One region of the Bacillus sp. FSL H8-0534 genome, then DNA from elsewhere that is predicted to be linked to it. Evidence: predicted binding sites of a transcription regulator. Region 1 holds the regulator's gene; each other region holds the start of a gene.
What was found. Region 1 encodes Rex, which represses fermentation and respiration genes when NADH is low (regulators of the CRP and FNR family bind a similar motif). Its sites were predicted from a motif close to TTGTGAAATATTTCACAA; they were not measured.

Region 1 (10,554 bases):
CACTGTGCATAACGCAAAACAACGTGGAGAAGAAATCGCACCAGAAGATTTAGCAGCTAGCTTCCAAGCGAGTGTAATAGATGTACTAGTAACAAAAGCAGCACGTGCTGCAGAAGCGTATGATGTAAAACAGGTGCTTCTCGCTGGTGGCGTTGCAGCGAATAAAGGACTTCGTGCACGTTTAGAGGAAGAGTTTGCAAAAAAAGAAGAAATCGAGCTCATTATTCCACCGTTATCTTTATGCACAGATAATGCAGCAATGATTGCAGCAGCAGGAACTATTGCATATGAGCAAGGAAAACGTGCAACATTGGCTTTAAATGCAAATCCAGGATTAGATATTGAAGCATAGTTATACACATAATTAACCACAACTTGTGGATAAAACCCATATTATCTGTTGATAATATGGGTTTTATTGTGAATATTAAATGTGCATAATTTTTTTGTGATTTGTGGATAATGTGGAAAAGTTATTTTTGTGTTTATATGATAAAGGTGGATATGTGCATAAGGTTGTGGATAACACTATTGAGGTCAGACCTTCGACCATAATCTTTTGTATTGAAAAATAAACAAGGTAGTTGAATGGCTTTCAACTACCTTGTTTTTATCATATAAATATATAAGGGTTATACGTGTAACTCTTCCCATTCCGCCATAAACTGCTCTAATTTTTCTTGTTTTGTTTGCTTTGCTGTTGTAATCTCACTAGCTCGTTCGTAGTCAGCATATACTTCAGGTAGACAAAGCTCCTCTTCTAATTGTTCAATTTCTTCTTCTAAATTTGCAATGTTTTGTTCAATTTCTTCAATCTTTCGGATGCGTTGGCGTTCTGACTTCTTACGTTCTTTTTCTTCAAGGTAATTTAATTTTTCTTGAGCGATAGTTTTTTGGACTGTTGCATCCTCTTCTTGTTGTTCAAATTCCGCACGTTCAATCATTTCATTTTTCTTTTCAATATAGTAGTCATAGTCACCTAAATATTCTTGTGCACCACCTGTTGATAACTCAACAACTGTAGTTGTGACACGGTTAATGAAATAGCGATCATGGGAAACGAATAAAAGAGTCCCAGGATAATCAATTAAGGCATTTTCTAAAATCTCTTTACTATTTAAATCGAGATGGTTTGTTGGCTCATCGAGAATCAGTAAATTAGATTTTTGCATCATCAATTTTGCTAGAGCTAATCGTGCTTTTTGACCACCACTTAAGGAAGATACTGGCTTTAATACATCGTCCCCTGTGAATAAAAAGTTACCGAGTATCGTGCGAATTTCTTTTTCTGGCTCTAGCGGATAATCATCCCATAGTTCGTTTAAAACACGCTTAGATGATGTTAAGTTTGCCTGTTCTTGATCATAATATCCAATAGATACATTTGAACCGAAAGAAACTTCACCGCCTAACGTCTTTAATTTATTCACAATTGATTTTAATAATGTAGATTTCCCAATACCATTTGGACCAACTAGTGCGACACTATCACCGCGGGTTAAGCGCATATTTACATGTTCAATAATCGGTTCTTTGTCATATCCAATTGAAACATCCTTTATTTGTAATACATCGTTTCCGCTTTGTTTTTCGATATCAAAGTGGAAGGATGCTGATTTAGAATCACCTAATGGTCTAGTTAGTAATTCCATTCTGTCTAACTGCTTCCGACGACTTTGTGCACGCTTTGTTGTAGATGCACGGGCAATGTTCTTTTGGACAAAGTCTTCTAGTTTAGCAATTTCCTCTTGTTGTTTCTCATAACGCTTCATTTCCTGCTCATGTAGTGCAGCTTTTAAATCTAAATATTTACTGTAGTTACCAACATATCGTCTGCTTTCTTTATTAGAAATTTCATATACTTGTGTAACAAGCTTGTCTAAAAAGTAGCGATCGTGGGAAACGATTAAAATAGCTCCAGGATAGCCTTGTAAGTATTGTTCAAGCCATGTTAATGTATCGATATCTAAATGGTTTGTTGGTTCGTCCAAGATGAGTAAGTCTGGTTTTGTTAGCAGTAGTTTCCCAAGAGCAAGTCTTGTTTTCTGTCCACCACTTAACGTAGAAATCGTTGTTTGGTGTGTTTCAACCGGAAAACCAAGTCCACTTAAAATGGAGCGAATATCAGCTTCATATTGATAACCACCTTGATCCTTGTAGTCTAACTGTAATTGATCATAATCAGCGAGTAATTTTTCGTACGTAGCAGCATTTGAAAAGTTCTCTTCCTTACCCATGTCTAGCTCTAACCTTCGAAGCTTCTTTTCCATTTGCTGCAGATGAGTAAAGACAGTAAGCATTTCATCCCAAATTGTTAAAGAAGTTTCTAAACCAGTATTTTGGGCCAAGTATCCAATTGAAACATCTTTTGGTTTTATAATTTCTCCACCATCGTGAGATAATTCACCGGCAATTATTTTTAATAATGTAGATTTTCCAGCACCATTTCGACCAACTAGTGCAATGCGATCTTTTGTTTGAACTTCCAATTTAATGTTTGCAAGAATTGTTTCAGCACCGTATAATTTTGAAAGCCCATTCACTTGTAATAAAATCAATGTTTTCACCTCAAATAATTTCTTAACTTTGCCATGTTTATATTTCTCAATCATACTAAAAATAGTGTATAGTTTAAAATAAGAGAGAAGTCTTCTCTCTATTATACAAGGAAAGTCATAAGTGCTAAACTTCTGTATTTGTTTTAAATCTGTGAACAAAGATAGGAAGAGAGGAGAGGTTATATGGATCAACAAAAGATTCCACAGGCCACTGCCAAACGATTGCCTCTATACTATCGATTTATCCAAAACTTATCTCTTTCTGGTAAGCAGCGTGTTTCATCGGCTGAATTGAGTGAAGCTGTAAAGGTAGATTCAGCAACAATTCGGAGAGATTTTTCATATTTTGGAGCGTTAGGGAAAAAGGGATATGGATATAATGTGAATTATTTACTATCATTCTTCCGAGAAACGCTTGATCAAGATGATATAACACGTGTAGCACTTATTGGAGTGGGTAATTTAGGGACCGCTTTCTTACATTACAATTTCACCAAAAATAATAATACAAAGATTGAAATGGCATTTGATGTCAATGAGGAGAAAGTTGGAAAAGAAATCGGAGGAATTCCTGTATATCATTTAGATGAATTAGAAGAGCGTTTAACAAATGATATACAAGTGGCAATATTAACAGTACCTGCTACTGTTGCACAGGCTGTAGCAGATCGATTGGCCGAAACAAATATACACGGAATTTTAAATTTTACACCAGCACGATTAAATGTTTCAGAAAATATAAGAATTCACCATATTGATTTAGCTGTAGAATTACAAACACTCGTTTATTTTTTGAAAAATTATCCACAATAAAACGCAGAGGAAATCCCTCTGCGTTTTATTGTTGCTTTTTCTTTGTAAATTTGACTAAGATAAGTCGAAGTGCCAAATTAAAATCAATTGTTGCCATAGCAGCAAACAGCAGTGTCCCAAAGTTCCAAATTGTATCTGTAACGTTCGTAATTGCGAAACGTGTAAAGACACAACCAAGAAGGAAATACAGTGCTGCCATGAACAATGGTGAGTTCCTCATATTTAAAATCCTCCGATAAATCCTTGCATTTTTTCTGCTTCTTTAATCATTTCTTGTATTTGTTCGTTACTTACCAGTACTTGGGCTATTGCAACTAATGTATTCATCGCAACATGTGCCATAATAGGAACGATAATTCGCTTTGTTTTTACATATAAAAAGGCGAATACAAGCCCCATGGAAGTGTATACCAATAAGTGTGTAAAATCAAAGTGAATTGCTGCAAATACAAGTGAGCTAATAATAGCAGCGATAAAGAAGTTGAATTTCTTATACAATGTACCAAATAAAATTTTTCTAAAGACAATTTCCTCTAAAATAGGCCCTATTATTGATATAACAATAAGGAACCATGGGGTGGTCCGTGCTATTTCCATCAAGCGAGCTGTGTTCTCAGATCCAGGTTTAATGCCCAATAAACGCATTTCGATTGTGCCTGCAATTGTTTGAGAAAAGAAAGCTAAAAAGAAACCGATAAAGATCCAACCGATTGTGGCAGGAATACTGGCGCGTTTTGTATCGAAACGACTTTCACGAATATCTGTTCGAAGTAGTAAAAGTACAATACATAATGCAATGAAAAAGCTAATAATTGCCCAGTGACCAGTCAGTAGCTGCATTTTTTCTTCTCTGGTGAACCCCCTATTATCATATAGTCCGGTTTTCAAAAGAAGCGGTAATCCAACAATACCTGATAATTGCATAAGAATGTATGTAACTATAATCCACCAATATTGTTTTTTCAAATTGGTTAACCATCCTTTCTAACTCTAGTTTATGAGATAAGGCGGGATAACATGTAAACATCCAGCCGGGGATACGTAATAACCATTCATATTATTATTTTTTTGTAAATCTTTCTTTGAAAATGAAATAGGAGACAGGAAAAAGCTGTACCTATAGAGAAAACAACTTATGGCATCTTCCATATTGTAACATACGATAAGTGAAAACGCTGATTCATATATATAAGGCTTTCGCGAGAATGGTTGCAGCGATAACAGAATGATTTTTCTTAGGAAGTTATATAAAAAAAGTTTATATAGCAATTTGCGAAAAAATTATGATTTTTTTACTTGCAAAAGAAAATTAGATTATTTATTATTATAAGTGTGTTAGCACTCGAGGTCGTTGAGTGCTAATAAAGAAAATTTACATAGAAAAATGAGGAGGTTATTGTTCATGCTAAAGCCATTAGGTGATCGCGTTGTAATTGAGCTTGTTCAAGCAGAAGAAAAAACAGCAAGTGGTATTGTATTACCAGACACTGCAAAAGAAAAACCACAAGAGGGTAAAGTTATTGCAGTAGGTACTGGTCGAGTGCTTGAAAATGGTGAGCGTGTTGCTTTAGAGGTAGCAGCAGGTGATCTTATCATCTTCTCAAAATATGCAGGTACTGAAGTGAAATATGAAGGTACAGACTACTTGATTTTACGTGAAAGTGACATTTTAGCAATTATCGGTTAATTATATACATTTTAAAAATCCAAGGGGGTCAATTATTATGGCAAAAGATATTAAATTTAGTGAAGAAGCACGTCGTTCGATGCTTCGCGGTGTCGACACTCTTGCAAATGCAGTAAAAGTAACGCTTGGACCAAAAGGTCGTAACGTTGTACTTGAGAAAAAATTCGGTTCACCACTTATTACAAATGATGGTGTAACAATTGCGAAAGAAATCGAATTAGAAGATGCTTTCGAAAACATGGGTGCAAAATTAGTAGCAGAAGTTGCTAGCAAAACAAATGACGTAGCTGGTGACGGAACAACAACTGCAACTGTATTAGCACAAGCTATGATTCGTGAAGGTTTAAAAAACGTAACAGCTGGCGCGAACCCAATGGGTCTTCGTAAAGGTATCGAAAAAGCGGTTGTTACAGCAATTGAAGAATTAAAAATAATTTCTAAACCAATCGAAGGTAAATCTTCTATCGCACAAGTAGCTGCTATTTCATCAGCTGACGAAGAAGTAGGTCAATTAATTGCAGAAGCAATGGAGCGCGTTGGTAACGACGGCGTTATTACTTTAGAAGAATCTAAAGGATTCACAACAGAATTAGATGTAGTAGAAGGTATGCAATTTGATCGTGGATATGCATCTCCTTACATGATTACTGATTCTGACAAAATGGAAGCAGTACTTGATAACCCATATATCTTAATCACTGACAAAAAGATTTCTAACATTCAAGAAATCTTACCAGTGTTAGAGCAAGTGGTACAACAAGGTAAACCACTTCTTATCATTGCAGAAGATGTAGAAGGTGAAGCATTAGCTACATTAGTAGTGAACAAACTTCGTGGTACATTCAATGTAGTAGCTGTTAAAGCTCCTGGATTTGGTGACCGTCGTAAAGCAATGCTAGAAGATATCGCGATCTTAACTGGCGGTGAAGTGATCACTGAAGAATTAGGACGCGACTTAAAATCAGCTACAGTTGCATCTTTAGGACGCGCTGGCAAAGTTGTTGTAACGAAAGAAAACACAACTGTAGTTGAAGGTGTAGGTAACACAGAACAAATCGAAGCTCGCATCGGTCAAATCCGTGCACAATTAGAAGAAACAACTTCTGAATTCGATCGTGAAAAATTACAAGAGCGTCTTGCTAAACTTGCAGGAGGCGTAGCAGTAATTAAAGTAGGTGCAGCAACTGAAACTGAGTTAAAAGAGCGCAAACTTCGCATTGAAGATGCACTTAACTCAACTCGTGCAGCAGTAGAAGAAGGTATTGTTGCAGGTGGTGGTACTTCACTTATGAACGTATACACTAAAGTAGCTTCTATTTCAGCTGAAGGTGACGAAGCAACAGGTATCAACATTGTACTTCGTGCATTAGAAGAGCCAGTTCGTCAAATCGCAATCAACGCTGGTCTAGAAGGATCCGTTGTTGTAGAACGCTTAAAAGGCGAAAAAGTAGGCGTTGGTTTCAACGCAGCAACTGGCGAATGGGTAAACATGCTTGAGTCTGGTATCGTAGACCCAGCAAAAGTAACTCGTTCTGCACTTCAAAACGCGGCATCTGTTGCAGCTATGTTCTTAACAACTGAAGCTGTAGTTGCTGACAAGCCAGAACCAAATGCACCAGCAATGCCTGACATGGGCGGCATGGGCATGGGCGGTATGGGCGGAATGATGTAATTTCATTCGCCAAAGAAACATTCATCTCTATATAGGGGTGAATGTTTTTTGTTATGGGACAAAAAAATATAGAAATAAAGGTTTCTTGGGATAAAGAAAATAATTTCTGTAGAATTTTGTCGCTTTCTCTCTTGACCGTATTGATACTTCATTGTTAGAATCTAGGAAGATAATATAAAACAATCCTTCATATATCCTCAATGATATGGTTTGAGAGTCTCTACCGGGTTACCGTAAACAACCTGACTATGAAGGCAGTGTGTCTTATATTTATAAAGAGCGGGATACTATCTTTATAAAGCCAGACCTCTGCCTTTTCTTTGTTATGAGACTGAGGGCGGAGGACTGGCTTTTTTTATTATATTGGTAATGCTTTTTGCCAAATTGGTGAAAATATTTATATACAGAACTAACGTTGGGGTGATTATTTTGAAGAAACAGCACGATACAATTATCGTTTTAGATTTTGGGAGTCAGTACAATCAGTTAATTGCACGTCGAATTCGTGAGTTCGGTGTATACAGTGAACTTCATCCACATACAATTACTGCAGAAGAAATTAAAGCAATGAATCCAAAAGGGATTATTTTCTCTGGTGGACCGAATAGTGTATATGGTGAAAATGCATTCCACTGTGATGAAAAAATCTTTGAATTAGGATTACCGATTTTCGGTATTTGTTACGGTATGCAGCTTATGACAAAACACTTTGGTGGAAAAGTAGAACGTGCGAACCATCGTGAGTACGGAAAAGCAGTTCTTAAAGTAGAGAACGGATCAAAATTATATGCGAACCTTCCAGAAGAGCAAGTTGTATGGATGAGTCATGGTGACTTAGTAACTGGTTTACCAGAAGGATTCGTAGTAGATGCAACAAGTGAGTCTTGTCCAATTGCTGGTATGAGCAATGAAGCAAAAAACTTATACGGTGTACAATTCCATCCAGAAGTACGTCATTCTGAGCACGGTAATGATTTAATCAAAAACTTCGTATTCGGCGTATGTGGCTGTTCTGAAGGTTGGAACATGGAGAACTTTATTGAAGTAGAATTAGAAAAAATCCGTGAAACTGTTGGCGATAAAAAAGTACTATGCGCACTTAGTGGCGGTGTAGACTCTTCTGTTGTAGCAGTATTAATCCATAAAGCAATCGGTGACCAATTAACATGTATTTTCGTTGACCATGGTTTACTTCGTAAAGGTGAAGCGGAAGGTGTTATGAAAACATTTAGCGAAGGCTTCCACATGAACGTTATTAAAGTGGATGCAAAAGAACGCTTCATGAACAAGTTAAAAGGTGTAGAAGATCCAGAACAAAAACGCAAAATCATTGGTAATGAATTTATTTACGTATTTGATGATGAAGCTTCTAGATTAGAAGGAATGGACTTCTTAGCACAAGGTACACTGTACACAGATATTGTTGAAAGTGGTACAGCAACTGCACAAACAATTAAATCTCACCATAACGTTGGTGGACTTCCAGAAGATATGCAGTTCAAATTAATTGAGCCTTTAAACACTCTATTTAAGGATGAAGTACGTGTATTAGGATCAGAACTAGGAATTCCTGATGAAATCGTATGGCGTCAACCGTTCCCGGGTCCAGGACTTGGTATCCGTGTATTAGGCGAAATCACAGAAGAAAAATTAGAAATCGTTCGTGAATCCGATGCGATTTTACGTGAGGAAATCCAAAAAGCTGGCTTAGATCGTGAAATTTGGCAATACTTCACTGCACTTCCTGGCATGCGTAGCGTAGGTGTTATGGGTGACGAGCGTACTTATGATTACACAGTAGGTATCCGTGCAGTAACATCAATCGATGGTATGACAGCAGATTGGGCACGTATCCCTTGGGATGTATTAGAGAAAATCTCTGTACGTATCGTAAACGAAGTAAAACACGTTAACCGTATCGTGTATGATGTAACGAGTAAGCCACCAGCAACAATTGAGTGGGAATAGAATAGGTTTATTCGTTTAAAAGAAGACCCATCTATGATTTTATGCATAGATGGGTCTTTTTTTGTTGTTTATACGAACGAAAAACAAAAATCTTATAAAAATGTTCGTTTTTAAATTGACATACACCTATATGTGAGTTAATATGAGTATGTAATTGATACGAAAAAATGAATATTACAGCCGTCGTATAATATCGGGGATATGGCCCGAAAGTTTCTACCTAGCTACCGTAAATGGCTTGACTACGAGGCGTTTTTATAAAGGTAAGGGGAAATCTGCCTTTATTTACAGAACGCTTCCATGTATATGCAATGGAAGCCTTTTTTATTTTTATAAATAAAAGAGGGCTAGGGAGGGTTACGACGAGTAATCATATAACGGGGGAAACGTAGAATGAAACGTTATTTTCAGTTCGATGAGCTCGGTACAAATTATAAAACAGAGTTCATTGCAGGGTTAACGACATTTTTATCTATGGCTTATGTATTATTTGTCAATCCTGCTACACTGTCACTGGGAAACATTAAAGGGTTACCAGCAGGAACAGGAATGGATCCGGGAGCGGTCTTTGTTGCCACTGCATTAGCGGCTGCAATTGGGTCACTGATTATGGGGATTTTCGCAAAATATCCAATTGCCTTAGCGCCAGGAATGGGAATCAATGCATTCTTTGCTTATACAGCGGTGTTAACGATGGGGATTCCGTGGCAAACAGCGATTGCCGGAACTTTAATGTCAGGTATTATCTTTATTATTCTTACTGCTTCTGGTATTCGCGAAAAAATTATTAATGCCATTCCATTAGAGTTGAAGTTTGCAGTAGCAGCAGGAATTGGTTTGTTTATCGCCTTTCTTGGTTTTCAAAATGCAGGAATTATTGTGAAGAATGATGCGGTTCTTGTTGGATTGGGGGATTTAACAAAGGGCACAACATTACTTGCGATTTTCGGTGTAGTGATTACAATCATTCTAATGATTAAAAAAATAAACGGTGCTGTTTTCTACGGAATGATTCTTACAGCAATCCTTGGAGTAGCAACAGGATTAATTGATACACCAAAAGCTGTCGTTGGTGCAATTCCTAGTTTAGAACCTACGTTCGGTGTGGCGTTCCAGCACTTCGGAGATATCTTTACTGTTCAAATGGGAATTGTTATTATAACGTTCTTCTTCATTGATTTCTTTGATACAGCGGGTACACTTGTAGCAGTTGCGAATCAAGCTGGGTTAATGAAGAACAATAAATTACCACGTGCGGGAAAAGCATTATTTGCAGATGCAATTGCCACTGTAATTGGTGCGATTCTTGGGACATCTACGACAACGTCTTACATTGAATCGTCTGCAGGGGTAGCAGCAGGAGGGCGTTCAGGATTTACAGCAGTTGTAACAGCCGGATTTTTCTTGTTAGCACTTTTCTTTTCACCATTATTAAGTGTTGTGACAGCGTCTGTAACGGCACCGGCTTTAATTATTGTAGGGATTTTGATGGTTTCGTCTCTAGGAGAAATTGATTGGAAGAAATTCGAGATTGCAGTACCAGCATTCTTTACGATTATTTCTATGCCACTTACGTATAGTATTGCAACAGGAATAGCAATTGGATTTATCTTCTATCCAATTACAATGGTTGTAAGTGGTCGTCGTAAAGAAATTCATCCAATTATGTATGTAATGGGAGTTTTATTCGTACTATATTTCATCTACGTTCGTAAATAAAGGGGTTTTTGAAAGGTCTGGACTAAGGGGAGTCTAGACCTTTTTTGCGTCTTCAGAAAATCTTAAGGATTTCGTTCCGTTTTTCTTCAGAAGTTTTCTTATAATAGAAGTTAGGGAATGAAAAAGCTATGGGGGAG
Region 2 (10,554 bases), 2.0 Mb from region 1:
AGATGTGTTGCCACTTGCGAGTGATAGAAAAGTAGACAATGATGTTTTACCTCTATCTCTGCATGCTTCACTACAAGAGGCGTTGATTCGTTTGGAAGCAGAAGAGGCAATCCCGATTGAAAGAGAGGGGCAATACGTGGGGACATTAACGAGCCGTCATATTGTGGCATATTTGGCTGGACAAATGAAGGAGAGGGGGTAAACCGTGTCTGCATTATTACAAACGTTTCAGGAACGAAAATTAGAATTACTTAGTGCGCTGATTGAGCACTTACAAATTTCACTTATTTCTTTATTCTTTGCGGTGATGATTGCAGTTCCACTCGGTATTTTGTTAACGAGAAGAGAGCGAATTGCTGAGTTTATTATAGGCACATCTGCTGTTATGCAAACAATTCCCTCATTGGCTTTACTAGGGCTTTTAATTCCGCTTGTTGGTATTGGAAAGGTGCCAGCAATTATCGCGCTAGTTGTGTATGCGTTATTGCCAATTTTACGAAATACATATACGGGAATCCGTAAGTTAGATGCATCGCTTATTGAAGCAGCCAGAGCGATGGGAATGAATAGCTTTAGAAGATTATGGAGAGTAGAACTTCCTCTTGCATTGCCAATTATAATGGCTGGAATTCGTACGGCAATGGTATTGATTGTCGGAACAGCTACGTTAGCTGCTTTAATAGGAGCTGGAGGGCTTGGAAAACTTATTTTACTCGGTATAGATCGAAATGACCATGCTCTTATCGTATTAGGGGCTGTACCAGCCGCATTGTTAGCTTTATTCTTTGACGGAGTACTTCGGATGTTTGAAAGCACTGGACGCTCTCCTAAGCGAATTATATCGGCAATATGTATCATTGTAGTTGTTATAGCTGCACCATTTCTATGGAATACGCAAAAGAAAGATATTGTGATTGCTGGAAAGCTGGGAGCTGAACCAGAAATTTTAATTCAAATGTATAAGCAGCTGATCGAGCAAGATACTGATTTAGATGTAGAATTGAAACCAGGACTTGGGAAAACAGCATTTGTTTTTGAAGCTTTAAAATCAGGGGAAATTGATATGTATCCTGAATTTTCAGGGACTGCTTTATCTACTTTTGTAAAAGAAGACCCAAAAAGTACAAATCGTAAAGAAGTATATGAACAAGCACGTCTAGGGATGGAAAAGAAATATCATATGGTGATGCTAAAGCCGATGGAATATAACAATACATATGCACTTGCAATGCCAAGAAAAGTTGCAGAGCAGTATAATGTGAAAACAATCTCAGATTTACGAAATGTTGCAGCAAATGTTAAGGCTGGATTTACGTTAGAGTTTGCAGATCGGGAAGACGGCTATAAAGGGATGCAAAAATTGTATAATTTCCAGATTGCAAACGTAACAACAATGGAGCCGAAGTTACGATATGGTGCAATTGAGTCGGGGGAGGTTACTGTTATTGATGCTTATTCTACTGACAGCGAACTTGAACAATATGGCCTCCAAGTACTAGAAGATGATAAAGGGTTATTCCCACCTTACCAAGGAGCTCCTTTATTAAGAAAAGAAACGCTTGATAAATATCCTGAACTTGAACAGACATTAAATAAACTTGCTGGGAAAATATCAGATGAAGATATGAGAAAAATGAATTATGAAGTAAATGTAAATGGTAAAAGTGCAGAAAGAGTAGCGAAACAATTTTTAGAAAAAGAGGGATTGATTCATTAATATTTGCAAAAAATATACAATTTAATGACTGGAAATCGACCGTTCATAATAAAATGAACGGTTTTTTTGTGCATACTTATACAATTTTTCAAAAAAGTATTCCCTTTTTGCTCATTTTCTTTTAGAATAAGTAATGTTTTCCTGAAAAAATATAATAGAAACATCTATTAGAGAAAAAGGTGACTTTAATAGTTGAACGGATGAACATAACACCTAGAATGACAGATGGGGTGGTACCAATAGAAAAGAAATTAGGATTTTTTCCATTAATCGCATTAGTAGTAGGAACAATGGTTGGCGGTGGTGTTTTTAGTTTACCGCATGATTTAGCAGTAGGCGCAAATAGTGGCGCAACGATAATTGGATGGTGTATTACAGCAATGGGAATGATTCCACTTGCACTTGTATACCAAACGTTAGCAAGACAAAAACCAGAGCTTGAAGGCGGAATTTATAGTTACGCACGCACAGGATTTGGTGAATATGTTGGTTTTAACAGTGCATGGGGATATTGGCTTGCAGGGATTTTAGGAAACGTAGCTACGATTATGTTATTGTTTAGTACACTTGGATATTTTTTCCCTATTTTTAAAGGAGGAAACAACGTTGCCTCCATCGTTGGTGCATCTCTTTTATTATGGACGCTGCACTTCCTTATTTTAATTGGAATTCGTGAAGCGTCTATTATGAACTTTGTTGCAACAATTGGAAAACTAGTTCCGATTTTATTATTTATTGCAGTTATGGTTACAGCGTTTCGCTGGGATACATTTACACATGATTTTTGGGGTGAGGGAACCGTTTCTATTTCTTCTGTCCTTGGTCAAGTGAAAAATACGATGCTTGTTACACTTTGGGTATTTATCGGTGTGGAAGGAGCAGTCGTATTATCTGGAAGAGCAAAAAACAGCCGTGATGTTGGAAAAGCAACGGTTGTTGGATTAATTTTAGTTATGTCCATCTATATTTTAATCTCAGTCCTTTCTATGGGGGCAATGACAAGACAAGAGCTTTCTCTGTTAGAAACGCCGTCAATGGGCCATGTATTAGAGCATGTTGTTGGACCATGGGGAGCATTTGCCATTAATATCGGATTGGTTGCTTCACTTGTTGGGACATTAATTGGATGGTTCTTACTCGTTTCTGAAATTTCTCACGTAGCAGGGAAAGATGGCGTATTTCCGAAAGCCTTTACGAAGACAAATAAAAAGCAGACACCACATATTGCATTATGGATTTCAAATGGTGTCGCACAAACATTGTTTATTATCGTTTTGTTTTCGGAATCAACGTATCAAATGATGTATTTTATCGCGTCTACATCTATTTTACTTCCGTACTTATTATCAGCACTTTATCAGTTGAAATTAGTTGTAACGAAGGAACTGAAACGTGCGAGGCTAAAAAATGGAATGCTTGCTTTAATTGCCTCATTGTATTCCGTATGGTTGATTTATGCAGCAGGCTTAAAAAACTTATTACTTGTCTCAATCGTATATGGTATTGGACTTGTTGTTTATATGTTTGCTCGAAAAGAAAAAGGAAATCGCTGTTTTTCTGGCATGGAGAGATATGTCATGGTTGTAATCGTGGTTGCAGCAGTAATATCGCTTTATATGCTTGTAACAGGTAATATAAAAATGTAAAAAAGTCCTCCTGGAGGACTTTTTTCTTTGCATACAAGGAATTTTATTTTATTTACAGAATATCTAATATATAAGATGTTTAGGAGGGATGAGAATGGAAGAAAAAGAACAACTCTTAAGAATTATGGAATTGGCAAGTGATTTACGAAAAGTATTAGTACAAGAATCATTTTTTAATCATCATCCCGAACTACGTGGAGCGATTGAGAATTTAGCTGGTTCTGTGGAGACTTTAGCAAGCCTGCAACATAATAAAGATGAAAATGCCGAGGATAAACTACGATACGTACTTGCTAAAATGAAAATTGCTCACAATGCGATTATGCAAGAGAAAAAAGCTTTCCCTTCTCACTAATATAAGTTTTACTTTTGTAACCTGACGGTGTAGGTCAGGTTTTTTTGTTTCTAGTTTTCTTTTACAGTTCATATAATAAGAACAGTATGAAAAAAAGAAGGTGAGTATATTGAAGCTACATAAAGCTCTCCATCCAAGTTTTATAAAGCGGATGTATCACATGAGATTTCTTGGAAAGTTCGTTGAAGGTGAGGAGGAAAAAAAGAATACTTTTTCTGTACAATGTCTTTCACAAATTCCTTCTATTTTGAAATCGCAATTTGAAGGTGAAGTATATTTGTTTGAAGGACTATATACTAACAAAAAAAATGAGAGAATATTTGCGGATTTAAAGAAAAAAAAGTTAGAAAAACAATTGGTATTGTTTCGCCTTTATTATGAAAGAGGGAACTTGTATGTTGAATTAATATGTACAGAACAACGGGAAATCGCGGATGCATATAAGATTATCCCTTCGCCAAGATTAGTAGGCTATAAAAAGAGAGAATCTTTAGAGCGAAAGCTAGGTAATGGGTACTTATCTTTTCTTATTCCTAAATTCCCACACGATTTCGAAGTACCACAGTTGTTATGGTATGAAGGTAGATTATATGGGAATTTATCATTAAAATCATCCATTAGTTCAATTGCATATTGCGAACAAAAAAAGGAATGCAAATATATCGAAATTGATAATTGGACCAAGTATATAGAAGTGAAAGCGGATGATCATTTGTATTTTGTAAGAGAAAATATGTATGATCAACTTCTAAAGCAAATCGAAGAAGAGGGAAAACGGGTGGAAGTAGTAGACATAAAAGGGCAAAAAGAAGACCAAGAATGGAATGAGCGTGAATCTACATTTATACAGTATGTACAGAACTTAATCAATAATAAAGGTTTGTATTTAGATGCAACGGATATTTTTAACTTTCATATTAGTGTAAAAACAAATATGTTAACGATTCTTGCTGGTATCCCAGGAATCGGGAAATCTCGTTTTGTGCAAGTATATGCAGAAGCGTTAGGGTTAACGTATGGAGAAGAATTGTTATGGATTCCAATTTCTCCATCTTATCAAGAACCACACGATATAATAGGTTATCTTCATCCAAATGGAACATATATCGAAAGTGAAACGAAGTTAATTCGGACATTATTAAAAGCATATGAAAATCCGAATCAGCTTTATATGATTGTATTTGATGAAATGAATATGTCACATATTGAACATTGGTTTACACCATTTTTATCTATTCTTCAATTAGAAAAGAAAAATCGTATTCTTTCTTTATATGAGGAAGGAAATGAAATAGAAAATATAATTCCACCTAAAATTGAAATTGGTGAAAATATTATTTTTATCGGGACTGTAAATTTTGATGAAACAACGAAAGAATTATCTGATCGCTTATTGGATCGAACAAATCTTATTACACTTCAAAAGATTCCATTTTGTGAAATCAATATGCAGCAAAATAAAGGGATACAAATCCCGCCCCTACAAGTAACAACAGGAGAGTTTCGTATGAATTGGTTACGAAATAAAGAGATAATTGATGTACTTTTTGAAGAAGAATTAGAACTATTAGATAAATTACACGGCGTATTATCATCACATGACGCATCGAAAGGCGTTTCTTTTCGATGCGCTGCTGCGATTGCGACTTATTTGCAAAATATCCCTCCAAAAGATAATCAATCTTATATGATTAGCCGAGAAGAGGGTTTTGATTTACAAGTAAAACAGCGTATTTTAACAAAATTACGTGGTACGGAAATGACAATTGGTCCACTTCTTCGTGAGGATGAAAAGAAAGGGCTATCGCTAGTATCATTATTACAATCTCCACTTGCGAATTGTGTCTCCGCATTCGAACATTCTCTAGCTTATATTAGACAAAAACGGCGTGAATTGGAGTTGTATGGGTATGCGAAATGAGGAGCAGCACGAGACGGAAATTGTAGATACAAAAGATAAGCTCCCGTTCGTATTAAAATTAATTATTGGAACAGAAGGAAAAGGAGATTTTATATTTTTGAATCGTCTTTGTAAACACACTACAACAATGGCACATTGTGTTTATAAAGTGCAAGAATTAAAAGCATTACGTTTGACTTTACATTGTGAAAAGCCAATCCGTGTTACTTTTATATGGAATAAAGTGTATGAAGGGCAAAAAGATAAGAAAGAATGGCAATATGAATTGCATGAAAAAAGAGAAAAAGTATTATTATATGAACATGGAAAAACTGATTTTTTTTATCCTTGGCGTTGTGGTTTGTATCATTTCGAGGTGAAAGTGGAAGAAGAGATATACTATGGAGCGTTTCAAATTGTTCCTAAAAATTTTTTTGATGATCAATTTGAAACGATTCAAAATTATGTAAAATCAATTTTGAATGAAATTATGCTAGATCGTGGTTATTATAAAAAGACATTCTCAACGCTAATTGATATTGAAGATTCTTCCTATTTAATGCTACTTCGAATGCTGCCACAAAAAATGAAAAAAATAAAGCAGCTTTATAAAAAAGTTGAAGAGAACACAAGATATATCGATAAATATGAGTGGGAAATACGGGAACGAAAAGCGACGATGAAAAGTGTGATAATGAACGAGAAAAAGCCCCACGCTAAGTATTATAATCGCAGATTTATAGAACAAACAGATAGTTTGGAGAATGCTTTTCTAAAATTTACAACGAAACAATTTTATCAATATTTACTTGAAGCGCAGGCTTTCTTACAAAAGACAATCGAAATATTAGAAAGAGCAACACATACAAAAAAAGAGGAACAACAAGCAGTAAAAACAATTATGCAAACCATTGAAAGAAACGGGTCTGTAACAGATAGGGAGAAGCAAAAATATCGAAATATTCATTTGTTAAAAGAGGCAGACTTGCGGAAAGCATCTATGAAAATACAAGAGTATAAAATTTTAAATCATATTGTCCACCAAGCTATACTGTACTTTCAAAATTTGTTAAATTCTCCATTCTGGAGAGGGATTTCTGAAAAGACAAATATAACTATGCATGCTTTACCTGTTACTCATCGGCAACTATTATATCATTTAGAGTTTCTACCACGTTATAATCAACAATCTCCAGCTTTATTATTTGTGTATAAACCAACGTTTTTAGTGTATGAGTATTATGCATTTTTTATCATTATTTCTATATTGCAACAGTTAGAATTTAAAGATGAAATTTCATTACGCGAACAAATTCAAACTTATTTTTACTTAGATGGTTTACAGGATGGTACGACAATTGTTTTAAATCGTGAAAATATTCAAATCCATGTAGTGTTTAATGATCTTATTGAAACGCACCCACTCATTGCACTTAGTAAAGGAAGTCATTTCTATAATGGAGAAGATACGAAAAAGCCAGACATTCGTTTAGATTGTTATGTGAAGCAAGGGGAACGTTATGAGTACCAGTCGTCTATTATTGTTGAGGTGAAATATAGTCCTATGTTTAATATTTTTCAGCCTGTTGGAAATACAAAAGCAACAGAGCAAATGTACAAATATTGGTCCATTAAGTATGTAGAAGAACAAGATGGAAAACGTATTTTTCACCGAAGGGCGATTCATGAAGTGATTTGTGTATACCCAGGCAGTCATATGCACGGGAAGAAAATAGAAGCAGGTTGCGGAGTCTTTTTGCAATTATATCCATATAAAACAAAGCAGGGAGAAGAAAAGTTAGCTGGAAAGCATGGTCTTGTACAGATTTTCGAGAAATGGTTAAAAAATATTGTAACATGAAAAGAAACCTTTCTTTACGGAAAAGGTTTCTTTTTGTGTAAGTAAATTGAATTGTTGAAGGGAGTATAATTGTGAATTTATGGTATTGTAGAATTAAATACCCATAGAGGTGATAAAACAATAAAGGTAATTTCTAATTATATACAATGGAAGTGTCACTTTATATAAATATAAAAAAATGAATAGGAACTGGTTAATTTTTATAGAATGTATAATGTATTAAATACCTTTTAGTTGCATGCGGAGATTTGTTCTTATATGATAGATGGTGAAAGCGTTATCAAAATATAGAGCGGCGATGGGAAAGGCGGGGAAATATGTTCCAGCGTGTTCAAACAAAGGAAGAACATTTTTGGTTCGAGCAACTGTGGGGAGATTTTTGTGAAGAGAGAGATTTAATGTTTGTAGAGCGTAATTTAAATCCATCACGATTTTTATTAATAGAAGAAGGACATTCTATTGGTACAGTAGAGTGTATTCGATATACGACACCTGAACAATCTAATTCTGAGTTTTTCTATCCGTTTTCTGAAAATGAGTTAATGAAAGGTTTAAAGAATGTTTATGAAATAGGAAAGTTAAGTATTGCGAAAACATCGCGCGGGAGAGGACATTTCAAAAGGTTAACAGCTATTTTATTTATTCATGCTTTAGAAATGAAAGCTGAGTGGTATATTGCTGTTGTTACAAAAAGAATGTATATGTATTTACTTACAATTGGTTTTCCAATTGAACCAATTGATGATCCGTTTTATTTTCATGATACATTGCAAGGGGTACCTGTTCGAATTCATGCTCGGAAAGGATTAACACATTTGTATTCCTTAAAAGAATTTCGGGATATTATTCAAGGAAATGCTCATGCGCAGGCATTAATCAAAGAGAACAGTAAAAATATTATGTTAACAAGATGAAGTGTCACAAATTTTTATAAATTATTGTGATTGATATCACATCCCTTTTTCTCAATGTATATTAAGCTTAGTTTGTAATGAATGATTGGGAAAGGGTGGGATGATATGTTTTGCTATCAATGTGAACAAACGCCAACAGGCGGATGTAAAGTAATGGGTGTTTGCGGTAAGAATGAAACAATTGCAAGTTTACAAGATACGATTGTGTTTGGGTTAAAAGGAATTGCTGCTTATCGTACCCATGCTGCGCAGCTAGGGTATACAGATCCATTTGTAGATGCTACAACTCAAGAAGCGTTATATATGACATTAACAAATTCTAACTTTAATGAACAAGAACATATTGATATGGCTATGAAAGTTGGGAAATCAGCTTTACGGGTGATGGAGTTGTTAGATGAGGCACATACGAATCATTTCGGTGTTCCAGAGCCTGTTCAAATTACACAAAATCATGTAGAAGGTAAGGCAATTGTTGTTACTGGTCATAATTTATTTGCATTAGAGGAATTATTAAAGCAAACAGAAGGAAAAGAAATTAATATTTATACGCATTCTGAAATGCTACCAGCACACGGATATCCACAACTGAAAAAATATAAACATTTAAAAGGAAACATTGGTAAGGCATGGTATGATCAACGACGTCTTTTTGAAAAATTTACCGGTGCGATATTGGCTACAACGAACTGTGTTATGCCAATTAAAGGATCATACTCTGATCGCTTCTTTTCATATGATATTGCCGGCCTGGAGGGTGTACGGAAAATTGAAAATGATGATTTTGCACCATTGATTAAAAAAGCGCTAGAACTTCCCGAAGTACATATGGAGTCGGATGAACAGTTAGTAACAGGGTTTCATCATAATACAGTATTATCATTAGCTCCAGAAATCATTGAGGCAGTAAAGGGAGGGGAAATTAAGCGCTTCTTTGTCATCGCAGGTTGTGATGCCCCAGGAAAAGGCGGAGAATACTATCGTGAATTAGCAACGTCACTTCCGCAAGAAACGGTTATTTTAACAACTTCTTGTGGGAAATTCCGCTTTAATGATGTGAATTATGGTGTTGTACCCGGTACGGAGATTCCACGTTACATTGACTTAGGGCAATGTAATAATTCAATTTCTACAATAAAAATAGCGGCAGCTTTAGCAGATGCTTTTCAATGTGAAGTGAACGAATTGCCAGTTAGTATTGTCCTATCTTGGTTTGAACAAAAAGCGGTTGCCATTTTACTTGGGCTATTTAGTCTTGGGATTCAAGATATTCGTATCGGTCCAAAGGCCCCTGAATTTATTTCACCTGGTGTGCTTGATGTATTACAAGAAACATTTGGTTTAAAACTTATTACAACTGCAGCAGAAGATATGAATATGATGTTATCGTAACAAAAAGGATGTCTTGTAATGAGACATCCTTTTTATATAAATAAAAAAGCGCATGATAATTGACTAGGGGGGAGTCAATTATCATGCGCGAACAAACGATTGGAAAAGAACTAAAATCCGAATATACTTAAAATCATTTTACGACGTTTCGGTTTTTCTTCTCGTTCATATGTTGGCGTGATATCAGGTGTGATGTAAATTGGTTCTTTTTTCTCAAGAGCAGCTTCTAATTTTTGAATTCTATCCATCATTTCTTCCATTTCTCTGCGATGTTGTAGCAATTGGTAATTGACGACATCATCTGCTTTATCTTGCATTTTTTCCTCTATACGATTTAAACGGTGTGTAATTGTATTTAATTGTGTAACAAATTGTTCAAAATCAGTTGATGGTTCTACTTGTGAAATTATAGCGGGAGATAAGGTTTGTTCTATATGAGAACGATGATATTCTAACATTTTATCTAAGTTGTCTTGAGTGAAAATGAAATGACCGTACTTGTTTTTTTCTATATTGAGATTCAATTGTTGTGCAATTCGAACCACTGCCTTTGGGCTAACACCTAACTTTTTCGCAATAATGGGTGTTTTATATTCCAAGGTAAATCCCTCCTATATATATCCTGTTGAATTATTTCGAGGTATTAAGCTTCTTCCCTGCATGGGTGACAAAAGAAGTGAGGAATCGGCAAAGAAAGTGTTTTTTCACGAGAATTAGTTTTTGAGCATATAGATTCTTCTAAAAAGAGAGAAAAATGTCTGTTTTTTTT
Region 3 (10,554 bases), 780 kb from region 1:
ATAGTATGATAAAAAGGCCCTTTTATCTTCTAATAAACACAGTTTTACTGCTCACAACTGCTATTATGAATGGTTTCATTCTTTTTCGAAAGAACGCACTTTAAAGTGCGATAGGTACCAAAAGGTAACATAGTTACTTTTTGGTACCGTACTACTCATTTACATCTTACGTATGCTATTATGAAACATGTTCAACATGAAAAACAGTACGTACTTTAAAGTGCTATAGGCACTAAAAAGTAATATATGATTATATAAAAGTTCATTAAAGGTGGTTGTAATATATGAAGACATATAATATTCCTGTAGAAGCAACCTTAGAAGTAATCGGGGGAAAATGGAAAGTCGTCATCCTTTGTCACTTAACAAAAGGAACAAAACGAACAAGTGAATTAAAGCGTTTAATGCCTGGCATTACGCAAAAGATGCTCACACAGCAATTGCGTGAATTAGAAGAAGATGGGGTTATTCAAAGAAAGGTATATAATCAAGTACCACCAAAAGTTGAATACTCTCTTACCGACTACGGTCGGTCCTTAGAAGCGATTCTTGATTCCCTTTGCACTTGGGGGGAGTGCCATCTTGAAAAGAACGGGAATTCGTCCATGCTTATCCCGCAAACAGATCAATCTTAATCAGAAAAAAAGGAAAAAATGAACATTCATTTGCTCGTTTTTTCCTTTTTTTCTCTATAATTAAGTATATTTTAGGTAACAGTAAAATAAAATATATGCTTTTTTCCCTTGCTAATACTAAGTTATGGACTCAAAGTCAAATAATTAGGGATCATTTTTATGTTAACCTGGGTGTATATAGTATATAATATAAGATATATATTATATACACTTTCCGATAAAGGAAGTTTCCATTATACGGACAAGCCATGTATCGGACAGTCCATAAATAATAGGTAAGAAATTATGGTTTTGAATTTATGATTGTCTACTACTTGCAATCATAAGTTTAAAGGCATTTTATTGCGTTTTGTGAAGCTTTGTATAAAGTTTTGCAAATTTTTGCTAACGCTTACCTGTTACTTGGGAATGTTTTATTCCTAAAAAAATAAGAGTATTGCTATCGTAAAGGAGAATTGGAGATGCCAGAAACTATCACTCAAACAAAGCCTGAACAAGAATCTTTACAAATTTCTGCTAGCCAAGGACAACTTGATGTACTTGATCAATTGTTAAAACCTGAAGTACAAGAGTCATTAACTACACTAGTAGAACAACTTCCAAAATTAACTGAGCTTGTTAACATTTTAACTAAGTCTTATGACTTCGCTCAAACTGTTGCTACTGACGAAGTATTAAAAAGCGACACTGTTGGCGCAATCCAAGAGATTGTAGAGCCTGTAAAAGATACAGTGAAAAGCATGGCAGCAACTGCTATCGAAGCAAAAGATCGTGCTGAAGAAAGCTCTGAAGTTATCGGTCTTTTCGGTCTGTTAAAATTACTAAAAGATCCACAAGCACAAAAAATGTTCCGTTTTATCAATGCTTATCTTCAAATTAGTGCAGAACGCAATAATAAATAATTTATCTTATAACAACAATTAGTAAAGACGGGAGATATCATACTATGTCAAAACAAATTGTCATCTTAGGCGCTGGTTATGGCGGACTTCTTGCCGCTTTAAATGTACGTAAATATTACAGCAAATCAGAAGCACAAGTTACAGTAATCAACCAATACCCAACACACCAAATCATTACAGAACTACACCGCCTAGCAGCAGGTAACGTTTCTGAACAAGCTATTGCAATGCCACTTACAAAACTTTTCAAAGGCAAAGACATCGATCTTAAAATTGCAACAGTTGAGTCATTCTCAGTAGACAAAAAAGAAATAAAACTAGCTGGTGGCACTACTTTATCTTACGATGCACTTGTAGTTGCTTTAGGAAGTAAAACTGCTTACTTCGGTATTCCAGGACTAGAAGAAAACAGCATGGTATTAAAATCTGCTGCTGATGCAAACAAAATCTACAAACATGTTGAAGATCGTATTCGTGAATACGCAAAAACAAAAAATGAAGCTGATGCTACAATCTTAATCGGTGGTGGCGGATTAACTGGCGTTGAGCTAGTTGGTGAGCTTGCTGACATTATGCCTAAACTTGCAAAAAGCCACGGCGTAAACCCTAAAGAAGTAAAATTACTTCTTGTTGAAGCAGGTCCAAAAATCCTTCCAGTATTACCAGACGATTTAATTGAACGTGCAACTACTAGCTTAGAAGCACGCGGCGTTAAATTCTTAACAGGTCTTCCTGTAACAAACGTTGCTGGCAATGAAATTGACTTAAAAGACGGTCAAAAAATCGTTGCAAACACATTCGTTTGGACAGGTGGCGTACAAGGTAACCCATTAATCGGTGAATCAGGTCTTGAAGTAAACCGTGGCCGTGCAACTGTTGATGCATACCTACAATCTACTTCTCACAAAGACGTATTCGTTGCTGGAGACAGCGCTGTTGTCTTCGGTCCAGAAGGTCGTCCATACCCACCAACTGCACAAATCGCTTGGCAAATGGGTGAGTTAATTGGATACAACTTATACGCAGCACTAGAAGGCAAAGCATTCGAAGAGTTCGCACCAGTAAACTCTGGAACACTTGCAAGTCTAGGTCGTAAAGATGCTGTTGCTACAATCGGAGCAAGCTCAACTCCACTTAAAGGCTTACCAGCATCATTAATGAAAGAAGCAAGTAACGTTCGTTACTTATCACATATTAAAGGATTATTCAGCTTAGCTTACTAATCTGATTACTAGCCCGAATCGTGATTCGGGCTTTTTTTTATTCTTAAAAAAACTTTCTTTTTTAGATAGAAGAGAGCATCCGCCCATGCATAGGAGCGGGCAGTTCCTTTTTTTTGCCCCATGCCATGTTTAAAACAAAGAGAAATGATGAGTGCAAGGCTCCTTTTGTTCTTCGTGGCAACGATTTATATATTATTCTTATTCGGCATGAAAACTAAATAAACCTCCATAACAATCTTAATATACTGACTTTTTATGACGAAATTGTGTACATAAAAAGAGTAGAAATGAGGATATCTCCTCACTTCTACTCTATAACAAACTTTATTCTCCTAATTTCACCAAGCTGTAATTCTTTTTACCTTTACGGATAATAATAAATCTTCCATCGAATGAATTTTCTACTGTAACATGTGTATTCACATCAGTCACTTTTTCACCGTTCATAGAAATAGCTCCATTATTAATATCTTCTCTGGCTTGACGTCTAGAAGGTTCAATTCCTAAATCAACTAACCACTCAACGATATTTTTTGTTTCTTTTGAAGCATGGAAAGTCGGCATATCTTTAAATCCTTGTTCAATTTCATCCGCAGTTAATGATTTAATATCCCCACTAAATAATGCTTCTGTAATTTTTAGTGCTTGGGACAGTGCATGCTCACCATGAACAAATTTCGTCATTTCTTCTGCTAGCACTTTTTGCGCTTCACGCTTATGTGGCTCCGTTTGAACCTTCACTACTAATTCATCAATTCTATCCTTCGTTAAGAACGTAAAGTATTTCAAGTACTTAACTACATCACGGTCATCCGTATTCACCCAGAACTGGTAGAATTCAAATGGCGTTGTTTTTTCAGGATCTAACCAAACTGCTCCGCCTGCTGATTTACCAAATTTCGTACCGTCTGATTTTAATAATAATGGAATTGTTAATCCAAAAACTTTGGCTTCATGCCCTTCTAATTTACGAATTAAATCTAAACCACTTGTAATATTTCCCCACTGGTCACTACCACCAATTTGTAGTTGTACCCCTTCTTCTTTGTATAAGTGATGGAAATCCATTGCTTGTAATATTTGGTACGTGAATTCCGTAAATGAAATCCCTGTATCTAAACGGCTCGCTACTATATCTTTCGCTAACATACTATTTATACTAAAGTTTTTACCGTAGTCACGTAAAAACTCGATAATATTGATTTGATGCGTCCAGTCGTAGTTATTTACCATTTTCACTTCACTATTGCCGCCAAAATCAAATAGCTTTTGCATTTGTGCTGTTAATGCGTCAACATTATGCTGTACCTGTTCTAACGTCTGCAACTGACGCTCTGTTTGGCGTCCACTTGGATCCCCAATCGTCCCTGTTGCTCCCCCAATTAAAATCACTGGATGATGCCCAGCTAATTGAAACCGTTTCATCATCATAAACGGAATCAAATGTCCAATATGCATACTGTCACCTGTTGGATCTACACCACAGTACAAGGAAATCTTTTTCTCTTCTACTAATTCACGTAATCCGTCTGCATCTGTTTGTTGATTTATGGCATCGCGCCATTCTAATTCATCAATAATGTTCATGTCTTTCCATCCCCTTTAATATTTAAAATTCCAATTTAAAAAACAAAAAAGCCCCTATGTCTACATTAGACATAGGGACGATTATTAACCGTGTTACCACCCAGATTGCACAAATAGGAACAATTTCACTATCCATACCACTCTTAGCAATAATATCGATTGCCACTCCGCTTAGCATTACCTAAGATACTCCAGAGTGTAATTCACAAGTTTGTTTGTGCTAGGTTCCATCAACCCCTAGCTTTCTCGATAACAGTGACAAACTGCTACTGGGCTCTTTCAACGTATTTAATATGTTAAATTATAGCCAATTATAGTGAATTGAAAACACATTGTCAATTATGCCCAAAAAATATTCACAATTTATTTCTTGTAGCATAAAAAAATAAACATATTACGCCATTTATTCCTTAAACCTTTTACTTTAAATCTTCTCCAATAATCCTTACTTCTCTTTCTAACGTAACACCAAATTTCTCTTTAACTGTCTTTTGAACGAAATGAATTAAATCGATATAATCTTGCGCCGTTCCATTATCAACGTTTACCATGAATCCAGCATGTTTTGTTGAAACTTCCACACCGCCAATTCGCGTTCCTTGTAGTTCAGAGTCTTGAATAAGCTTACCAGCAAAGTTATTAGGCGGACGCTTGAAAACACTACCGCATGAAGGATATTCTAATGGCTGTTTCGATTCTCTTTTATACGTTAAATCATCCATTTTTTCTTTAATCTCTTCATATACACCATTCTCAAGTTCAAATGTAGCTTCAAGTATGATGTAATGATTATTGGCAAATCTACTTTTACGATATCCAAAATCAAAGTCGTCTTTTGAAAGAGTAATTAGCTCTCCCTCTTTTGTCATGACAACCGCTTTTGTTAATACATATGCTACCTCACCACCGTATGCACCTGCATTCATATATAGAGCTCCCCCAACAGATCCCGGTATACCACAAGCAAATTCAAGTCCTGTTAAAGAATGTTCTAATGCTATTCTTGATATATCAATAATCGCTGCACCACTTTGTGCTACAATTGTCTGCTCGTTCACAGTAACATCCGTAATATGAGTCAAACTTAATGTAATTCCACGAATACCACCGTCTTTTATAATGACATTCGAGCCGTTTCCTAAAAACGTAATTGGAATGTTGTGTTTATTTGCATACTGTACAACTTGTTGAATTTCAGTATAGGTAGTAGGCTGTACAAACACATCTGCTTTTCCCCCTACTTTTATATGCGTATGATTCTTTAACATCTCATCTTGTTTTACATGTTCTTCCGGTAATACTGTACGTAAATATTTATATACTTCCTGCATATTCATTCTATGATTCCTCTATTTCTATTAATAATTAATGGCCTATCCTCTCGATAGTTCCAGCATTCTTAAAACTAGTTCTCTTATTCTCTTCCATTTCGCTTACAAGTTCATTCACTACACTACATGTAATGCCATGCTGAAAATAAGTAGATAATCGGCCACCACATAGATTACCTAAATAGTTTAGTAAGATAGCTTCCGTCTCTATCTTATCAAAAAATCGAGAAGAAAACTTTACCTTCAAAAATTTTCCGGTATAATCAAGTTTAAGATAGAAAAATTTAAAATCTAATCTCTTCCTTTACAAAACTCTATTATATCGCATGTCAATGCGAAAAAATATGTTTAAAGATGGAACTTTTCAAACTGATAAAAATGTCTATATTTTGTCATATCAAAAATAGACATTACAAAACTGTAAGGCTCTTGTAATATAAAAGGATGCCTCCTTATATGTTAAGGGCATCCTTTTTTCGATTATTTTAATTGAATTTTGACTGGCGATAATGGTTTTTCAGGATGATATGGTGACATCTCCACTTCTAATACATAATTCTTTAAACTAAAATTCTTCACACCATATTCGCCATCTAGCTGAAACGTTGCCTGGAATTGTAACTTCTCCTTATTCAATACCTTCACATCACTGCCCTTTACAACATGACCAATTGGTGCAAATTCCTTATCTACATATGAAGAATCCATTAAATTCATAACTTCCCCACAATTTATCAATTCATCCATAGATTTATGTTTTGTATCGGCATTTTGAAGTGTATACTGTACGATCAATCGCTGTTTTTTATGTTGAATTTTATTCACGACAATCTTTAAATCACTACGAGTGCTTTGTATTTCAAATGGTGTCTTTTGATTTAAAGCCTGAATAGACGGCTTTTCAGATAATCTCACATTCGGATGTAGCGTAATAAATTCCGCTCCCTCTGGAATTTTCCCGAAAATAGATCGTTCATCAGATTCTATCTGATTTCCAACCTTTTCTCTTCCAAATTCAATACCCGACGTTTTAAAATCAATTTCATTCCCCTTATCATCAGTTACCTTTCCAATTCTTGCTAAATCATTTTCTCCGGCAAGTGGATACATTGCTTTATAGTCGATAGCAACGGATCCTTTTCCCACTGTAATCTTTTCAAAGTTAAATGTATGTTCTTTATCTTCACTGCTCACTGATTGCTGCGGATGAATTATTTTATTTTCTAGTTGCTTTACTGGAATATCAAATTTCCAAATCCCTTTTGTGTCTCCGATAGACGTAATGGTAATTGGTAATGTAGTATTTTGGGGAAGCTCTTTTTCTGGATAATTAATATGAATATTTCCGAACCAACCGTCTTTTGTTATTTTGCCATCAAATGAAGCTGCCCTCCCCCACTTTTGGCTTCCATCAACAAGTTTAAAGTTATAATAAAAACCACTACCAGGATTATTTTTTATCACCACTTGATCTGGATTATCTACTTTAAACGTAACGCCAATTCTACCACCATCATAATAAACACTATTCATTGTTACGCTAATCCCATTGCTCACCGCCTGCTGATTTAACTCTGTTACAAGCTTACTTGCCGACAGATTTTGACCAATTGTATCATGAAAATGCGAATAAATTTTCCCGATAATCGGAACTTCCGCCAAGACACGGCTCATTTGTGGAAACACAAATCCAGAGCCTAATACACCTATACAGATTGAAGCGGCAGTTAACAAAGCGATTCTTCTTTTCTTATATGTTCTTTTAACAGGTTTTTCCGCCTTCGCTCTAGCAATCCCTTTTTGTATAGTCAAATTTAATTCTTTTTTTGGAACATCAATTTTATTTACCTCGTCATTAAACCACTGCTTATCCAATTCTCTTCACTCCCCCCTAATAAATTTTTTAACGCTTTTCTTGCCCGGTGCAAATATGTCTTTACTGTTCCCTCTGGTATATTCATTTGCCAAGCAATTTTATTGATTGAAAGATCATGATAATAATATAAAATGATTACTGTTTGATAATTTTCATCCAATTTTTGAATTGCTTCTTGTAAGTCGATATTTTGTTCAATTTGATGTAATTTATTTGGCATCTCGCCATATGTATCCGCTTCTCTTCCGTCCTCTATCTTCTTCACTTTTTTCTTTTCACTTAATAGCTGATAGGCATTGTGTATAAGAATACGTGTCAACCATGTCAAAAAATAGTTCGGTTTCTTTAATTGCTCTATGGATAAATACGCTTTATAAACTGTTTCTTGTACAATATCTAGTGCATCTTCTTTATTCTGTACATACAGATAAGCAGTCCGATACAATTGATCTTGATATAAACTAATAAGCTGTTCGAAAGCTGCATCGTCACCTTTTCTTGCCTTTTTGACTAATTTTATTTCATCCATCGTATCCCCTCCTTTCATTTATTAGATAGATAGAAGGGCAGTTTGGTTTCAAAAATTTATTTTTGTTCCATACAAAAGAGCACATCCAATCGAATGTGCTCTTTTTACACTTAATTATTTATCGTTTTCTTCTTTTTCCCTATCAAACCATAATAATTCATCATCATCAACATCACCATTATAGTTGATCAGAATTTCTTCTCCTGCTTTTATATCCTTGTAAGCAAAGAATTTAAACGTGTGATTCTCAAAAACGATCTCATACGTCGCATTCGGCGTATAAGAATGATTAAATAACATACCGTAACCTAAAAGAATTGCCGTATGATTCACTCCATACTCAAATGCGTAATCAGCAAGTAATGTTTTCTCTATAAACTCATGCTGTTCATTCGGATAAGAGATAACGGGTGCTTCGTGTAGAAGTTCGCCCTTTTTTATATCACGCTTTGCGAATACTCCTCTATTAAATTCTCCATCGCTAAGTGCGGAAGTCTTGATTTCAATCATATTCTTCACCTATACATTTCTTTCTCTGAAGTATTTTGTCCCGCATTAACGGGCAGTAAGACCCCCACTAATGGAAGTTTCACTTTATCTCCTTAAGCTTGGCAGATAATGAGAAGAAAAGCAATTGGTTTTATTTTTCCTTTTTATATAAATGGGAGCTAATATTCCATTAATCCCTAGATCATATATAATTAAATGATAAAAAGTGACTAAAGCCACTTTTTATTTCCATTCATTATCTCGATCTTCCACCTTCTCAGATAAACGCTTTTTTTGTATTATAGCGTGATCTATATACTCCTCTGAGAATTCCGTAGCATATCTCTTATGATAAGATACTCCTCGTAACTGGTCATCTTCATGTAGAACCAATCTCTTCATATAGATATGAAAAAGTATTTCTACTACACCAATAAGAAGAGCCGACCAAAATGAAGCTGCTGTAATGCCACGAGGCACATTAACATTTGTAAGAAAATAAGTTAATACCCAAATTCCTAAAAAACTTAATCCAAAGTCAACAATTGTAGCAACCGTATTTCCATACTTAGGCAAAATAAACAAGTCTCCAATTAGATAGGCTACTCCTGTAATTACTAACGAAATAAACAAAACCCTAGGAATAGAAACACCTTGAAAAATACTTAATATCATGAGTAACACAGCACTAATTGCAGTATATTTGATTAATAAAGCAACAATATGTTTCATTCGTGCTCCTCCATTTTCCAGCTTTCATTTAGAAATAAAATTTTCATTTTTATACCTTATATTAGATTGTGTTCGTACTGTAAAAACATACAGGAAATTATAAACAAAAAAAATGTTGGCGGAAGGTCACTCGCTATTCCACCAACATTTTTTCATTTATCTCATACTATGTCATGCAATAAAGTGAAACTTTAATCAGTGGGGGTTTTCTCCATCCTCCACTGATTATTAGCCCTCACCAATCGGGCTTTTACGGACAGTTCATCTCCCACCTAACTTCTTTGCTTTCACTGAATTTTGAAGTGGGAGTGTTACTGTCCGTTAATGCGGGATAAAGAATCTCACTTCTAAGTCCCTTCCGTACCATAGTCCTCAATAGTTAACTTTACGCTATATTTGATTGGAACCTTACTAAATGTTTTATCCCAATCTTTTTCGACCTTTTTCCATACTTTTGGATACTCAATTTTTAATCTGTTACCGAAGCCAGCGACATCGGCCTGATATTCCTTTTGAATCTTTTTTAATGTCCGCTTCACCAATCGATTCACTTCTTGTTCCGCAGATTTTTCTACACTTCTTAGAAATTTATTTTCAAAAGGTTCTCCTGAAGCGACCCAGTTTTCAGATAGCCGTCCCTCTGATTGGATGTTCACATCAAAAGAGATGTTATTTCCTTTAACGTGGGGTTGGATTTTACTTTTCATAGATTTCACTTCATACAGGATGGGCTTCCCTGTCTTTTCATCAAAACTCTTCACCAAACCGCTTTTCCCTTTCCCAGTTATCCATGTTAAGCCTTCTAACTCATTTTCATTCAAAAAACCGCGCAGCTTTTTTGTCTTTCCTTTGATTACGGCAGCCCCCGCAAATTTCACTTCTCCATTTATCGAAATCACATTTGGCAAAAGAAAACTAGCCCCTGATTGGATCTTTCCTGGTAATTTAGCAAGCGGCACGGGAGGTAAAATCCGTGATGATCTATATTGATTATCCCCAATTCCAATCAAAAGGAACGCTGGAATTTCTCCTGCTTCCCTCGATTTCAATGTCTCACTAGCTCGCCCCTTACTAATTAACACGAGGCAACTTGGTCTCATCTCATTATCACGGATGTAAATATCCAGTAACTGCTTCAAACTATACATTCGTGCAAGACTTTCACTAACAACAATCACTTTCGTGTGATGGAAGATTATAGGGCGCTGCCTTCTTAATGCGACTTCACGAATCGATTGGTGAAGAGAATC

Region 2: a site for Rex is predicted at 8,418-8,435, ahead of hcp (hydroxylamine reductase). Genes of this name have one in related genera too.
Region 3: a site for Rex is predicted at 985-1,002, ahead of MHH71_RS18295 (DUF1641 domain-containing protein). Genes of this name have one in related genera too.

Annotation. Positions count from the first base shown of each region.
Region 1 is NZ_JBBOUC010000001.1:2,853,378-2,863,931, reverse strand. It holds gene tsaD (tRNA (adenosine(37)-N6)-threonylcarbamoyltransferase complex transferase subunit TsaD) at 1-352, shown strand, start outside; gene MHH71_RS14515 (ABC-F family ATP-binding cassette domain-containing protein) at 633-2,558, opposite strand; gene MHH71_RS14510 (redox-sensing transcriptional repressor Rex) at 2,742-3,371, shown strand; gene MHH71_RS14505 (YdiK family protein) at 3,397-3,591, opposite strand; gene MHH71_RS14500 (CPBP family intramembrane glutamic endopeptidase) at 3,594-4,337, opposite strand; gene groES (co-chaperone GroES) at 4,774-5,058, shown strand; gene groL (chaperonin GroEL) at 5,096-6,730, shown strand; purine riboswitch at 6,898-6,999, shown strand; gene guaA (glutamine-hydrolyzing GMP synthase) at 7,160-8,698, shown strand; purine riboswitch at 8,861-8,963, shown strand; gene MHH71_RS14480 (NCS2 family permease) at 9,092-10,417, shown strand.
Region 2 is NZ_JBBOUC010000001.1:857,325-867,878, reverse strand. It holds gene MHH71_RS04510 (ABC transporter ATP-binding protein) at 1-202, shown strand, start outside; gene MHH71_RS04505 (ABC transporter permease/substrate-binding protein) at 206-1,717, shown strand; gene arcD (arginine-ornithine antiporter) at 1,936-3,363, shown strand; gene MHH71_RS04495 (hypothetical protein) at 3,458-3,718, shown strand; gene MHH71_RS04490 (AAA family ATPase) at 3,828-5,639, shown strand; gene MHH71_RS04485 (hypothetical protein) at 5,629-7,479, shown strand; gene MHH71_RS04480 (hypothetical protein) at 7,797-8,393, shown strand; gene hcp (hydroxylamine reductase) at 8,499-9,785, shown strand; gene MHH71_RS04470 (hypothetical protein) at 9,896-10,384, opposite strand.
Region 3 is NZ_JBBOUC010000001.1:3,635,726-3,646,279, reverse strand. It holds gene MHH71_RS18300 (winged helix-turn-helix transcriptional regulator) at 285-635, shown strand; gene MHH71_RS18295 (DUF1641 domain-containing protein) at 1,097-1,537, shown strand; gene MHH71_RS18290 (NAD(P)/FAD-dependent oxidoreductase) at 1,582-2,760, shown strand; gene tyrS (tyrosine--tRNA ligase) at 3,085-4,347, opposite strand; T-box leader at 4,418-4,639, opposite strand; gene murB (UDP-N-acetylmuramate dehydrogenase) at 4,767-5,684, opposite strand; gene MHH71_RS18275 (DUF4179 domain-containing protein) at 6,159-7,553, opposite strand; gene MHH71_RS18270 (sigma-70 family RNA polymerase sigma factor) at 7,523-8,083, opposite strand; gene MHH71_RS18265 (SET domain-containing protein) at 8,198-8,593, opposite strand; gene MHH71_RS18260 (YndM family protein) at 8,816-9,304, opposite strand; gene MHH71_RS18255 (Ger(x)C family spore germination protein) at 9,652-10,554, opposite strand, start outside.